Regions from separate parts of the Nocardia sp. SSK8 genome, predicted to be linked through region 2. Evidence: predicted binding sites of a transcription regulator. Region 2 holds the regulator's gene; the other holds the start of a gene.
The links. Region 2 encodes HspR, which represses chaperone genes until heat shock. Its sites were predicted from a motif close to ANNTGAGTNNNNNNNACTCANNT; they were not measured.
Positions count from the first base shown of each region.

Region 1: clpB (ATP-dependent chaperone ClpB) is a predicted target of HspR. The motif match lies at 934-956, and genes of this name have one in related genera.

Region 1 covers NZ_JBAGKD010000024.1:12,463-19,973, reverse strand. The annotation lists gene WA675_RS26915 (NADP-dependent oxidoreductase) at 1-828, opposite strand, end outside; gene clpB (ATP-dependent chaperone ClpB) at 1,229-3,802, shown strand; gene WA675_RS26905 (DUF5666 domain-containing protein) at 3,866-4,654, shown strand; gene WA675_RS26900 (hypothetical protein) at 4,723-5,829, shown strand; gene WA675_RS26895 (SDR family NAD(P)-dependent oxidoreductase) at 5,887-6,693, shown strand; gene pyrE (orotate phosphoribosyltransferase) at 6,716-7,279, shown strand; gene WA675_RS26885 (beta-ketoacyl-ACP synthase 3) at 7,348-7,511, shown strand, end outside.
Region 2 covers NZ_JBAGKD010000022.1:9,179-16,689, reverse strand. The annotation lists gene WA675_RS26590 (dynamin family protein) at 1-1,231, shown strand, start outside; gene WA675_RS26585 (hypothetical protein) at 1,297-1,563, opposite strand; gene dnaK (molecular chaperone DnaK) at 1,908-3,770, shown strand; gene grpE (nucleotide exchange factor GrpE) at 3,767-4,330, shown strand; gene dnaJ (molecular chaperone DnaJ) at 4,352-5,539, shown strand; gene WA675_RS26565 (heat shock protein transcriptional repressor HspR) at 5,539-5,940, shown strand; gene WA675_RS26560 (globin domain-containing protein) at 6,555-7,511, shown strand, end outside.

The DNA.
Region 1 (7,511 bases), on a different contig from region 2:
GTCGGCGGCCCAGGTGGTGGAGTAGGCGTGGCCGCCGGGGCGGACCAGGGTGGCGTGGCGGGCGAAATCAGCGGGGGCGCTGACCAAGTCGAACAGGACGTCGATGCCGTCGGGGTGGGTGAAGTGGACGGCGCCGGTGATGCTGGAGTCGCGGTAGGCGGCCGGGTCCGGGTCGACGAGGTTCGGGTCGGCGGGGCGGGGCTGGGTGTAGTCGATGGTCTCGGCGGCGCCGAGCCGGGCGACCTGGTCGGCGGCGTCGCCGCGCGCGGTGGCGATGACGTGCGCGCCCGCGATATTGGCCAGTTGGACGAGGAAGGAGCCCACTCCGCCGGTCGCGCCGACGATGAGGACCGTCTGGTCGGGCTGGATATGGGCGGCGTCGACCAGGTCCTGCGCGGTGACCCCCGCGATCGGCAGGGCGGCCGCGGCGACCGAGGTGACCCCGTCGGGGATCGGCACCAGCGTCGCGTCCTCGGGGACCACCGAGAACTGCGCCCAACTGCCGTGCCCCGCGGGCGCGGTGAGGAACTTGCCGACCACCTTGTCGCCGACCGCGAACTTGGTGACCCCGCTGCCCACCGCCGAGACCGTCCCCGCGCCGTCCACCCCGAGGATCATCGGGAAGTCGGTCGGCATCTTGCCCTCGAGTAACCCGTCAGCCATCTTCAGATCGAAGGGATTGACCCCCGCCGAATCCAGGGCCACCTGCACCTCTCCCGGGCCCGGCTCCGGCACCGGAACATCCGCCAGCTCGGGGGTGCCGCCGAACTTCTGAACCACGATCGCGCGCATGTCGACGAACTCCTCGCATCGATGAGAGCCGGGCACCCGCAATCCTAGGCGGAACCCCTTCCGACATGCGGTGATTGACCGGCTTCGGTGGTGTCGCGGCGTACCGTCGACGAGGGGAACGCCCCCGCGGAAAGATTTCAAACTTGAGCGGAATAGACTCAACTCTGACCCTGTTGGATGAAACGACAACAAAAACGGTCACCCCGACCACAAACCAGTACAAAGGTCCCAACCAAAGACCGCGCAAACCGCCCTCCCAGCCCCGCACCCGCGACCCCGAGGAGCGGCGGCCGACGAAGTCGGCCGGTCGCGGCCGGGTCGCCGGTCAGCGCTCGAAGCGCATGCGCCGCAGGCGCGAGTCTCGAGCGCTGACCGGCGGCCCCCCAGGGGCCGCGACCTCGAGCGCGCCAGCGCTCCAACAACACAGGAGGTGAAAGTGGATTCGTTCAATCCCACCACCAAGACCCAGGCGGCGTTGACCGCTGCTCTTCAGGCCGCCTCGGCGGCAGGCAATCCGGAGATCCGTCCGGCGCACTTGCTGGTGGCGTTGCTGGATCAGACCGATGGCATCGCGGCCCCGCTGCTCAAGGCCATCGGCGTGGATCCGGCGACGGTCGAGCGCGAGGCGGGTGACATCGCCGACAAGCTGCCGCGGGCAACCGGTGCCACCACCACCCCGCAGCTCGGGCGCGAGGCGCTGGGCGCGATCACCGCGGCGCAGCGGCTGGCGACCGAGCTCGGCGATGAGTACGTCTCCACCGAGAACCTGCTGGTCGGGCTGGCCACCGGGGATTCCGAGGTGGCCAAGCTGCTGCAGCGCCACGGCGCGACACCGGAGGCGCTGCGCGACGCGTTCACCGCGGTGCGCGGCAGCGCGCGGGTGACCAACGCCGATCCCGAGGCCAGCTACCAGGCGCTGGAGAAGTACTCCACCGACCTCACCGCGGCCGCGCGCGCGGGCAAGCTCGATCCGGTGATCGGGCGCGACACCGAGATCCGCCGGGTGGTGCAGGTGCTGAGCAGGCGCACCAAGAACAACCCGGTGCTCATCGGCGAGCCCGGGGTGGGCAAGACCGCCATCGTCGAGGGCCTGGCCCGGCGCATCGTCGAGGGCGATGTGCCGGAGTCGCTGCGCGGCAAGAAGGTCATCTCGCTGGATCTGGGCGCGATGGTCGCGGGCGCGAAGTACCGCGGCGAGTTCGAGGAACGGCTCAAGGCCGTGCTCGACGACATCAAGAACAGCGCGGGCGAGATCATCACCTTCATCGACGAGCTGCACACCATCGTCGGCGCGGGCGCCACCGGTGAGTCGGCGATGGACGCGGGCAACATGATCAAGCCGCTGCTGGCCCGTGGCGAGCTGCGCCTGGTCGGCGCGACCACGCTCGAGGAGTACCGCAAGTACATCGAGAAGGACGCGGCGCTGGAGCGGCGTTTCCAGCAGGTGCTGGTCGGTGAGCCGTCGGTGGCCGACACCATCGGCATCCTGCGCGGCATCAAGGAGCGCTACGAGGTGCATCACGGCGTGCGGATCACCGATTCCGCGCTGGTGGCGGCCGCGACGCTGTCGGACCGCTACATCACCTCGCGATTCCTGCCGGACAAGGCGATCGACCTGATCGACGAGTCGGCCTCGCGGTTGCGGATGGAGATCGACTCGCGGCCGGTGGAGATCGACGAGGTCGAGCGCGCGGTGCGCCGCCTCGAGATCGAGGAGGTGGCGCTGGAGAAGGAGACCGACGCGGGCTCCAAGCAGCGCCTGGAGAAGCTGCGCCAGGAACTGGCCGACGACCGGGAGAAGCTCGGTCAGCTCACCACCCGCTGGCAGAACGAGAAGAACGCCATCGACTCGGTGCGCGGGCTCAAGGAGCAGCTCGAGACGCTGCGCGGGGAGTCCGAGCGGGCCGAACGCGACGGTGATCTGGGCAAGGCCGCCGAGCTGCGCTACGGCCGGATCCCCGCGCTGGAGAAGGACCTGGCCGCGGCCGAGCAGGCCAGCGGCGCGGCCGCCGACGGCGAGGTGATGCTCAACGAGGAAGTCACCCCGGACGACATCGCCGATGTGGTGTCGTCGTGGACGGGTGTGCCGGTGGGCCGGATGCTCGAGGGCGAGACCGCCAAGCTGCTGCGGATGGAGACCGAGGTCGCCGGACGCGTGGTGGGGCAGGAGGAGGCCGTGCGGGCGGTGTCGGACGCGGTGCGTCGGGCCAGGGCCGGGGTCGCCGATCCGGACCGGCCGACGGGCTCGTTCATGTTCGTCGGGCCGACCGGTGTGGGTAAGACCGAGCTGGCGAAATCGCTGGCCGACTTCCTCTTCGCCGACGAGCGCGCGATGGTCCGCATCGACATGAGCGAGTACAGCGAGAAGCACTCGGTGGCTCGCCTGGTCGGCGCGCCGCCCGGATATGTGGGCTACGACCAGGGCGGACAGCTCACCGAGGCGGTGCGCAGGCGGCCGTATTCGGTGGTGCTGTTCGATGAGATCGAGAAGGCGCACCCGGACGTGTTCGACATCCTGCTGCAGGTGCTCGACGAGGGCAGGCTCACCGACAGCCAGGGCCGCACGGTCGACTTCCGCAACACCATCCTCATCCTCACCTCGAACCTTGGTGCCGGTGGTGACAAGGACCAGGTGATGGCGGCGGTGCGGCGCGCGTTCAAGCCGGAGTTCATCAACCGGCTCGACGACGTGGTGATGTTCCACGCGCTCGACGCCGAGCAGCTCGAGTCGATCGTCGACATCAACCTGCGGCAGCTGCAGAAGCGGCTGTCCCAGCGCAGGCTGACCCTCGACGTGAGCACCGAGGCCAAGCAGTGGCTCGCGGTGCGCGGCTACGACCCGGCATACGGCGCGCGGCCGCTGCGCAGGCTGATCCAGCAGGCCATCGGCGACAGCCTGGCCAAGGAACTGCTCTCCGGCGCGATCGTCGACGGGGACACGGTGCGGGTGAGTGTGGACGACGCCACCGACAAGCTGGTGGTCGGACGCGAGGTTGTCCACAGCTCGTGATTTATCCACAGCCCGGTGCGTGAGGACCTCCCAAACGCACCGGGCTGACCTACGCTGGAGCCCATGACGAACCCGAACGATCCGTGGGGGCAACACCCGGAGGATTCGCCGACCGAACGGTTGGGTTCGCCGGGTGTGGAATCGACCAAGCCGTACGGCTCGGGGTTCGACGAGTGGGGGCAGCCGTCGAACCCGACCCAGGCCCTGCCGCCGCACGACGCGCAGTGGGGTGCCTACGAAAGTGGTTATCCCGCAGCGCAACCGCCACCGCAGCAGGCCCCGCCGCCCGGCTACGGGCCGGGATATTCCGGTGGCCCGCCGCCGGGATACCCGCCGCACCCGCAGGGCGGTGACCAGGGCCCACCGCCCAAGCGCAATACCGGACTGTGGATCCTGCTCGGGCTGGGCGTGCTGGCGCTGATCGCGGTCGGCGGCGTGCTGGCCGGGCTGATGCTCAGCGGCGGCGGTTCCGATGACGACACCCTCGCCACCGCCCCGCAGACCACCCAGCCGCTGGTGCCCCCCACCTTCGGTCAGCCCACCACCCCACTCACCCCGCCCGACACGCCCGGCCTCCCCGGATTACCCGGTTTGGGCGGTGGCGATGACCTCGGTGCGACCATGGGAAGCATCACGGCCAACACCGGCACCGAGATCACCATGAGCACGCTGGGCGGCTCGACGGTGCGGGTGCTGATCGACGATGCGACCCAGGTGATCTCGCTGACCAGCACGAAGGCGAGCGAACTCCCGGTCGGCGACATGGTTATGGTGCAGGGCGACAAGAATCCAGACGGGTCGATCCACGCCGAGATCATCATCAGCACGGCGTTACCGAGCGGCCCCCGATGAGCGACCCGCGCGTCGAATCCCCGGTGCTGCCGGGCAATCACGGCGACGGCTGGATAGGCTAGGCGACGATGACGGCTATGTGGTTCGGGTTGGCGGCGATCGCACTCGTGGGTGCGGTCGTGCTGCTGTATTTCGATCGGGTCCAGCGACAGCGGACCGGGCACGCCCGGCAGGTGTGGGCGAAGTCCCAGGGCTACACCTATGTTTCGGTGGAGCCCGCGCTCGCCTCGACCTGGCGCCGCGGCGCGCTGGCCAAGCTCGGCTACCTCTCGGCGGTCGACGTGGTCTCCGGTATCCGCAAGGGCGAGAAGTTCGTGCTGTTCGACCTGGAGGACGCGGCCACCCTGGTGGCGGTGCGCAGGCAGATCGGCTCGGAGATCGATGTCGACATGCGGCTCAAGACCGCCGCCCCGCCCAAGGACCACGATCTGGAACTGCTCGGCGCCATCGGCGACCGGGTCGTGTTCGCCACCGACCCCGAGATCGCCCGGCACGCCGTCGACCAGCGCATGGTCGGCTTCATCGAATCGCTCACCGACACCCTGCAGATGCTGTGGAGCGAGGGCAACTGGACCCTGGGCATGCTGCCGGTCGGCAGCGGCGCCAAGGAGTGGGAGTCCGCGATCGACGCGGTGCTGCGCCTGTCCGGCCTGCTGCACGTGCTGCCCCCGGTGGCCGAGCCCAGCGAGTACAACCGCCCGCGCTCCAACGCCGACGAGCCGCTGGGCGAGGGCTTCCGCCCCGAATACGACGACGACCTCGACGACGAGCCGCTCGACGCCGAGGACCGCGGGCGCGCCCGCTTCCCCGGCCCGGACGACGAGGACGACCGCTACCGTCCGCAGCCCGAGCGCGGCGCCGGTTTCCGCGCCCCGGCCGAGCCCGAGGACGACTACCCGTTCGAGCAGCGCCCGCCGATAAACCGGGCGCCCCGCCCCGCCGACTACGACCCCGACCTCGACGATCCCGAGTTCGAGGATCAGCCCGCACCCGGCCGCCGCCCGCTCGGCGAGCCGCCGCGGCGCCCCTCGCTGGCCGTGGTTCCCGAGCCGCGTCCGCGCGTCGAGCCCCCGTTACCCCGGGCGGACGGCGCGGACGACGAGTCCGAACCCGGACGCCCCGGCGGCCCCTTCCACCCCGGTTTCCGCCCGTATCAGGGGCCGGTACCCAAGTGATCCCGGGCCGTGGCGAGCGTCGCCACGGCCTTTTCCGTCGACCCGAATCGACCAGCGATGACCGATAGTCCCGCGCGCCTGCCCGGCGCGTCCCGCCCCGTCGCCATGATCACCGGACCGACGTCCGGCATCGGCAAGGGTTTCGCCCACCGCCTCGCCGCCCTCGGCTACGACCTGGTGCTCGTCGCCCGGAACGAGACCCGGCTGCGCGAGCTCGCCGACGAGCTGGCCCGCCGCTACGACACCGGCGCCGAGGTGCTCGTCGCCGACCTCGCCGATGACGACGACCGCGCCCGCGTCGCCGACCGCGCGGCGAAGGGCCTCCAGTTCCTGGTCAACAACGCGGGATTCGCGCACTCGGGCGAGTTCTGGACGCTCGAGCCCGGTGAGCTGCAGGCCCAGCTCGATGTCAACGTGACCTCGGTGCTGCAGCTGACCAGGGCCGCGCTGCCCGCGATGATCGCCGCGGCGTCCGGCTCGATCGTGAATGTGGCCAGTGTGGCCGGGCTGATCCCCGGACGGGGGTCGACCTACTCGGCCTCCAAGGCCTACGTCGTATCCTTTTCCGAAGGGTTGGCAGGCGGCCTGGTGGGTACCGGGGTGCGCGTGCAGGCGCTGTGCCCCGGATTCGTGCGCACCGAGTTCCACGAGCGCGCGGGCATCGAGATGGGTTCGACGCCGACGCGGATGTGGCTCGATGTCGATCAGGTGGTCGACGGGTGCCTGCGCGACCTCGACTCCGGCCGGGTGATCAGTGTGCCCGGTGTGCAGTACAAGGTGCTCACCACGGTGGCGGGGTTCGTCCCGCGGACCCTGATCACCCGGATCAATCGTGGACTGTTCAACGCACGCGGAAGGACCTAGGCATGAGAGGAACACAGCCATCATGATCGACCAGGCACGTCAGGCGCTCACCGAGGCCGATCGCGACCGACTGGCCGCGCTCGTGCGCGAGCTCGCGGTCGTGCACGGCAAGGTGACGCTGTCCTCGGGCAAGGAGGCCGACTACTACGTCGACCTGCGCCGCGCGACGCTGCACCACCAGGCGGGACCGCTGATCGGCTCGCTGCTGCGCGAGCTCGTCGCCGACTGGGACTTCGACGCGGTCGGTGGGCTCACCATGGGCGCCGACCCGGTCGCGATGGCGGTGATGCACGCCCCCGGCCGCCCGATCGACGCGTTCGTGGTGCGCAAGGCCGCCAAGGCGCACGGCATGCAGCGCCAGATCGAGGGCCCGAATGTGGTGGGCAAGCGGGTGCTGGTCGTCGAGGACACCACCACCACCGGCAACTCGCCGCTGACCGCGGTGCGCGCGCTGCGCGACGCGGGGGCCATCGTGGTGGGTGTGGCCACCGTCGTCGACCGGGAAACCGGCGCCGACCAGGTGATCGCCGAGGAGGGGCTGGAATATCGGTCCATCCTCGGACTCGATGACCTTGCTCTGAGTTAGCCTGAACAGCGCCAAGCCCGGGCGACGATGTGGTCGCCCGGTAATTTTGAAGGACGTGTGAGTCACCTGTGGTGAGCATTGCAGTTAACAAAGGTCGCGACAACGTTGCGATGCTCGGGATCGGTGCCTACCGTCCGCAGCGCATCGTCAGCAATGCCGAGGTGTGCGAGACCCTCGACTCGACGCCGGAGTGGATCTTCGAGCGCACCGGTATCCACAACCGGCGCTGGAT
Region 2 (7,511 bases):
GGCCCGTGAATTGTGCCCGGCCACAGCCGTATTGATGACCAAGACCGACCTCTACCCGCACTGGCGCCAGGTCCTCGCCGCCGACCGCGCCCACCTGGCCACTGCCGACCTCGCCGTCCCCGTGTTCCCGGTCTCGGCCCTGCTGCGCGCCCACGCCCTGCGCCTGCAGGACGCCCAGCTCGGCGCCGAATCCGGCTTCGGCGAACTCTTCCAGTTCCTGCGCGACCAGGTGGTAGCCCGCGACGAAGCCACCGCCCGTGCGGGCGTGATGAAGGAGATGTCCTCGGCCGCAGAGCATCTGGCCCTGGCGATCGGCAGCGAACTGGTCGCCCTGCGTGACCCGCGCCAGGCCGCCACCGCGGTGGCCGAACTGCACACCGCCAAAGCCGCTGCCCAGCAACTGCATCGACGCACCGCCGCCTGGCAGCAGACCCTCGCCGACGGCATCACCGATCTCGTCGGCGATGTCGATCACGACCTGCGCGAACGCCTGCGCACCATCAGCCGCACCGGCGAGGAGTGGATCGACGACCACGACCCGGGCAGGCACTGGAACGCCATCGCCGAATGGCTCACCGAGACAGTCGATACCGCCCTGGGCGAGAACCTGCTCTACGCGCACACCCGCGCGGAAACCCTCGCCGACCGCGTCGCCGAACATTTCCACGAACTCGGCGCCGTGGAACTCCCGGCCGGTCTCGACCATTCCGGAACTGTCACCGGCACCGGCACACTGGGCGAGCTCGAACCCGATATCGGCCTGGTCTCCAAGGTCCTGGTCGGCATGCGCGGTTCCTACGGCGGCGTGCTGATGGTCGGCCTCGCGACGACATTCGCGGGCCTGGCCATGCTCAACCCGATCTCCCTCGGCGCGGGTGTGCTGGTCGGCGGCAAGGCCTACCGCGACGACAAGCAGGCGCGGATGACCCGCCGACGCGGCGAGGCCAAGAACGCCGTGCGCCGCTTCCTCGACGATGTCGCGTTCCAGGCGGGCAAGGATTCCAAGGACCGCATGCACCGCATCCACCGCACCCTGCGCGACCACTACGCGGGCATCGCCGAACGCAGCCTGCGCTCGATCGACGAATCCCTCACCGCCGCACAGGAAGCCGCCACCGCCGAGGCCTCGCACCGGGCCGAGCGCATCGGCACCCTGGAACGTCAGCTGACCGCCGTCGCCGCGCTGCGCCGCTACGCCGAACAGCCCGCCGGGCTCGAACCGGCGACCTGACCCCCGAGTGGGCGGGCCTGCTCCCTCTCACGACAACACATCAGGCCCGCCCAGATCCGGAAGCCTCAGATGAAGTAGGCGGTACCCGAAGAACTCCCGGTACCGTACCCGAGGCTCTTGGCGAACTCGCGCAGGGCGATCAGCGCGTGCCCGACCGGTCCGGGATCGCTGCACGAACCGCCCACCGACGAGAACGTGCACCCGTCGTCGGCCACCGCGCGCACCCCGCTGTCGGCCGCCGCCGTCCCGGCCCCGCCCACCATCGCGCCACCGACCATCGCGAGGGCCACCGCCGCCCCGCCGAGGCCGCGCCGGAATCGAACCTTGCTCATCGATGCACGCATGCTGATGAAACTAGTGGCTCACCCCGTCCGCCACCGGCCCATCGATGCCCCCAAATCTCGGGGCGGGGATTCGTCACGATCCCGCATCGCCCGTCGCGGTTGAGTCCAGGCCGCGCAAGAATGGCTAGGGTTCGGCAGGGGCGGGAAAGTTTTTTCGCGGCGGCGGGAATGTATCGCCGCAGATGCAGGTTGTGCTGATCAACAAGGTTGAGCGCAGCTGACTCAAGTCTGGGTTGACTCCGGGCGGACTCCGGAGGCAGGATTGAGCCCACCACGCTCAGCGTTGCTCGAGACTGTTGCCCTATAGAACGTCCAAACAGGAGGAAATCACTATGGCTCGTGCGGTCGGAATCGACCTCGGGACCACGAACTCTGTCGTCGCCGTGCTGGAAGGCGGTGAGCCGGTCGTCGTCGCGAACTCCGAGGGTTCGCGCACCACCCCCTCGATCGTCGCCTTCGCCAAGAACGGCGAGGTTCTCGTGGGCCAGCCCGCGAAGAACCAGGCGGTCACCAACGTCGACCGCACGATCCGCTCGGTCAAGCGCCACATCGGCACCGACTGGAGCGTCGAGATCGACGACAAGAAGTACACGCCGCAGGAGATCTCCGCGCGCACGCTGATGAAGCTCAAGCGTGACGCCGAGGCCTACCTCGGTGAGGAGATCACCGACGCGGTCATCACCGTCCCCGCCTACTTCGAGGACGCCCAGCGTCAGGCCACCAAGGAAGCCGGTCAGATCGCCGGTCTGAACGTGCTGCGCATCGTCAACGAGCCCACCGCGGCCGCGCTGGCGTACGGCCTGGACAAGGGCGACAAGGAACAGACCATCCTGGTCTTCGACCTCGGTGGCGGTACCTTCGACGTCTCGCTGCTGGAGATCGGTGAGGGCGTCGTCGAGGTCCGCGCGACCTCCGGTGACAACCACCTCGGTGGCGACGACTGGGACGAGCGCGTCGTCACCTGGCTCGTCGACAAGTTCAAGGCCAGCTCGGGCATCGACCTGACCAAGGACAAGATGGCCCTGCAGCGTCTGCGCGAGGCCGCCGAGAAGGCGAAGATCGAGCTGTCCTCGAGCCAGTCGACCTCGATCAACCTGCCCTACATCACCGTCGACGCGGACAAGAACCCGCTGTTCCTCGACGAGCAGCTCACCCGCTCGGAGTTCCAGAAGATCACCTCCGATCTGCTGGATCGCACCCGCGCGCCGTTCCAGTCCGTCATCAAGGACGCCGGTATCAACGTGGCCGACATCGACCACGTCGTGCTCGTCGGTGGCTCCACCCGTATGCCCGCCGTCTCCGAGCTGGTCAAGGAACTGACCGGCGGCCGTGAGCCGAACAAGGGCGTGAACCCGGACGAGGTCGTCGCCGTGGGCGCCGCCCTGCAGGCCGGTGTGCTCAAGGGTGAGGTCAAGGACGTCCTGCTGCTCGATGTCACCCCGCTGTCGCTGGGTATCGAGACCAAGGGTGGCGTGATGACCAAGCTCATCGAGCGCAACACCACCATCCCCACCAAGCGGTCGGAGACCTTCACCACCGCCGACGACAACCAGCCGTCGGTGCAGATCCAGGTCTTCCAGGGTGAGCGCGAGATCGCCTCGCACAACAAGCTGCTCGGCTCCTTCGAGCTGACCGGCCTGCCCCCGGCCCCGCGCGGCGTGCCGCAGATCGAGGTCACCTTCGACATCGACGCCAACGGCATCGTGCACGTCACCGCGAAGGACAAGGGCACCGGCAAGGAGAACAAGATCAAGATCCAGGACGGCTCCGGCCTGTCCAAGGAAGAGATCGACCGGATGGTCAAGGACGCCGAGGCGCACGCCGCCGAGGACAAGACCCGCCGCGAAGAGGCCGAGACCCGCAACCAGGCCGAGTCGTTGGTGCACCAGACCGAGAAGTTCATCAACGAGCAGAAGGCGAGCGAGGGCGGCGCGCAGGTGTCGGCCGAGCTGCTGGCCGATGCCGAGAACGCGGTCGCCGAGGCCAAGAAGGCGCTCGAGGGCACCGACATCGCGGCCATCAAGACCGCGGTGGAGAAGCTGGCCGCCGAGTCGCAGAAGGTCGGCCAGGCGATCTACGAGTCGCAGGCCGCCCAGGACGCGCAGACCGGAGCCGCCGGTAACGGCGCCGGCCCGGCCGACGACGACCAGGTCGTCGATGCCGAGGTCGTCGACGACCCGGCTGACAAGAAGTGACCGAGGCCAACTCCGGCGAGGAGTTGATCACCGACATCGTCGAGGACACCGAAGCCCCCGCCGAGGCGGAGGCGGAGGTGCTCGACGCCGAACCCGAGGCGCCGGTCAGCGACGAGCTGGCCGAGCGCACGGCCGACCTGCAGCGGTTGACCGCGGAATACGCGAACTACCGCCGCCGCGTCGAGCGCGACCGGCAGGCCAACATCGACGCGGCCAAGGCCGCGGTGGTGAGCGAACTGCTCGGCGTGCTCGACGATCTGGACCGGGCCAGGGCGCACGGCGACCTGGAGGCGGGCCCGCTCAAGTCCGTCGCCGACAAGCTCGAGACCGCGCTCACCAAGCAGGGTCTCGTCGAGTTCGGCGTGGTGGGCGAGCCGTTCGACCCGACGCTGCACGAGGCCGTGCAGCACGAGGGTTCGGGCGCGGACCCGGTGATCGGTCTGGTCATGCGCAAGGGCTATCGGTTCGGCGAGCGAGTGCTTCGGCACGCGCTGGTCGGGGTAACCGATGCCGAGGTCGTCGAGGCATCGGACCCGGATGCCGACGCCGACAACAACTAAGGCGAGAGGAGGAGATGCCCGGTGAGCCAACGGGAGTGGATCGAGAAGGACTTCTACAAGGAGCTGGGTGTCTCCGCCGGCGCCTCGCAGGACGAGATCAAGAAGGCCTACCGCAAGCTGGCCCGCGACCTGCACCCGGATTCCAATCCGGGTGACACCAAGGCCGAGGAGAAGTTCAAGGCCGTCAGCGAGGCCAACGCGGTGCTGTCGGATCCGGCCAAGCGCAAGGAGTACGACGAGACGCGTCGCCTGTTCGCGGGCGGTGGCGGTGGCGGCCGGGCCTACGGCGGGTTCAACCCCGGTGCGGGCGGCGGCTTCTCGCAGGACTTCAACATCGGTGACATCTTCGGTCAGGCCGGTGGCGCGGGCGCTGCCGGTGACGGCGGGCTCGGCGATCTGCTGGGCGGGCTGTTCAACCGGGGTGGCGGCGCGCGCGGTGCGAGCCGCCCGCGCCGCGGTGCCGATGTGGAGACCGAGACCACGCTGGGCTTCCGCGAGGCGGCCCAGGGTGTCACCGTCCCGCTGCGGATGACCAGTCCGTCGCCGTGCACCACCTGCCACGGGTCCGGCGCCAAGCCGGGCACCAGCCCGCGGGTGTGCCCGAACTGCAACGGGGCCGGTGTCGTCAGCCGTAATCAGGGCGCGTTCGGTTTCAGCGAGCCCTGCGACGACTGCCGCGGCACCGGGTCGATCATCGACGACCCGTGCACCGACTGCTCGGGCACCGGCATCCAGAACCGGACCCGCACCATCACGGTGCGGATCCCGCCGGGTGTCAGCGACGGCCAGAAGATCCGGCTCGCCGGTCAGGGCGAAGCGGGCCTGCGTGGGGCGCCCTCGGGTGACCTGTACGTCACCGTGCATGTCAGCCAGGACAAGGTCTTCGGCCGCCAGGGCGACGACCTCACCCTGGTGCTCCCGGTGAGCTACAGCGAATTGGTGCTGGGGACAACTGTTTCCGTGCCGACGCTGGACGGCCGGGTCGGCGTGAAGGTGCCCGCGGGCACCGCCGACGGGCGTATCCTGCGGGTACGCGGTCGCGGTGTGCCCAAGCGCGGCGCGGCGGGCGGCGCCGGTGACCTGCTGGTCACGGTGAAGGTCGCGGTTCCGCAGGCGCTGGACTCCGACGCCACCGATGCGCTCAAGCGCTATCAGGAGGCCGAGAAGGCCAGTGGCTTCGATCCGCGTGCAGGATGGGCGGGTGCTTGATGTCCGATAGTCCGAAGTCAGCGTCGGGTGGTGGCTCGCGCGCCGAGTTCTTCATGATCTCGGTGGCGGCCCAGCTGGCGGGTATGCACGCGCAGACGTTGCGCACCTACGACCGGCTGGGTCTGGTCACGCCCCAACGCACTTCGGGCGGTGGACGCCGGTACTCGGCCCGCGACGTGGAACTGCTGCGCGAAGTGCAGCGGTTGTCGCAGGACGAGGGCGTCAACCTCGCCGGTATCAAGCGCATCATCGAGCTCACGAACCAGGTCGAGGCGCTGCAGCAGCGCGTCGAGGAGATGAGTGCGGAGCTGGAGCAGTTGCGGGCCGGATACCGGCCCGACCTGACCCCGCCCCAGCGCAGTACCGCCCTGGTGGTCTGGCAGCCACGACATCGTCGCTGAGAACGCTCGATTCGGCGAACCCCCGGTTCGATATCCATTGCGGTGGACACGGACCGGGGGTTCGTTCGTCTCCGGGCAATCACCGGCGATCGGCTGGTGACTATCCAGCAACCTCTTTATTCCTGATCTTGTTGCCCGAAAGGTCCGGTCCAGCCCTGTGAGGTGGGGGTTTATCGCCGTGTGCCGGTAAATGTTTGCTGGCGGGACGCTGAATTCGGGTCGGTGCGGCGCTATTTCGACACTGCACGCGAGACGCTCCAGTGTGCATTGCCCGCGTGTCATGGCACGGCGCGTCGCCGCTGCCCGCCTGGTGGTCGTAGCGGAAAGGTCGCTCTACCAGGCACATTGGGTCGCGAATGCCGGTTATGCCAGGAAGATCGCGGAAGCGTATGGTCACTTTGACTCCCGTTTTACCGACATCGAGTCTGTTTCTAGGGGATACTCCCGCATCCTGCCCGGTATTTTTAGAATTACACCTGTGATGTTTAAGAGTACGATTCCGAAGCTGGCAAACCTCGCCTAGACTTCTCGCATCGGCTGCTGACGAGTGTCCTCCCAGCCCGTCACTCGCCGGCGCGGACTGCGTTCGATGGCGAAACGAGGTTGTGACACATATGGATTCGCGGACTGTCGCTTTGATCCGTACTACGTTCAAGGCGGTTGCTGCGGAAGACGGTGGGTCCGAGCGGCTGTCGAGGTCGTTCTACTCGATCCTGTTCACGGACTACCCCGCGGTCCGCGACTACTTCCCGGCGGCCATGGACGCCCAGCGCGACCGCCTGGTCACCGCGATCGGCTACGCGCTCGACCGGCTAGAGGAGCCGGACAAGCTGCTGCCGTTCCTGGCCCAGCTCGGGCGCGACCACCGCAAGTATGGGGTGCAGCCCGCGCACTATGTCGCCGTGGCCAATTCGCTCAAGTCGGCCATGCGTCAGTTCGCGGGCACCGAGATGTGGACCGACGAGGTCGCCACCGCCTGGGATGAGGGCCTGGCCATGATCAGCGGCGCGATGATCAGCGCCGCCGAGAAGGAGACCACCCCCCCGGTGTGGACCGCCACGGTGGTCGAGTGCCGCGAGGTGCTGCGCAATCTGTCGGTCATCCGGGTACAGCTCGATCAGCCGATGGAGTACGCGGCGGGCCAGTACCTCAGCGTGCAGATCCCCGCGCGGCCGCGGATGTGGCGCTACCTGTCCCCGGCCAACCCCGCCAATGCCAACGGCGAGATCGAATTCCACGTGCGCAGTGTGCTCGGCGGCTGGGTCAGCCCCGCCATGGTCGCGCACACCCACGTCGGCGACCAGTGGCAGCTCGGCTCCCCGCTCGGCGGGCTCGGCGTGCCGCGCAACACCAAACGCAAGATGCTCATGGTCGGCTGCGGCACCGGCATCGCCCCCCTGCGCGCCCAGATCATGGCCATGGCCCAGCGCCGCGTCAACCCGAAGGTCCACCTCTTCGTCGGCGGCCACCACCCCTGCGACCTCTACGACCTACAGGTCCTCAGCCAGCTCGCCGTCGCCAACAAATGGCTCTCGGTCACCCCCGTCACCGAGAGCGACGAAAACCCCTGG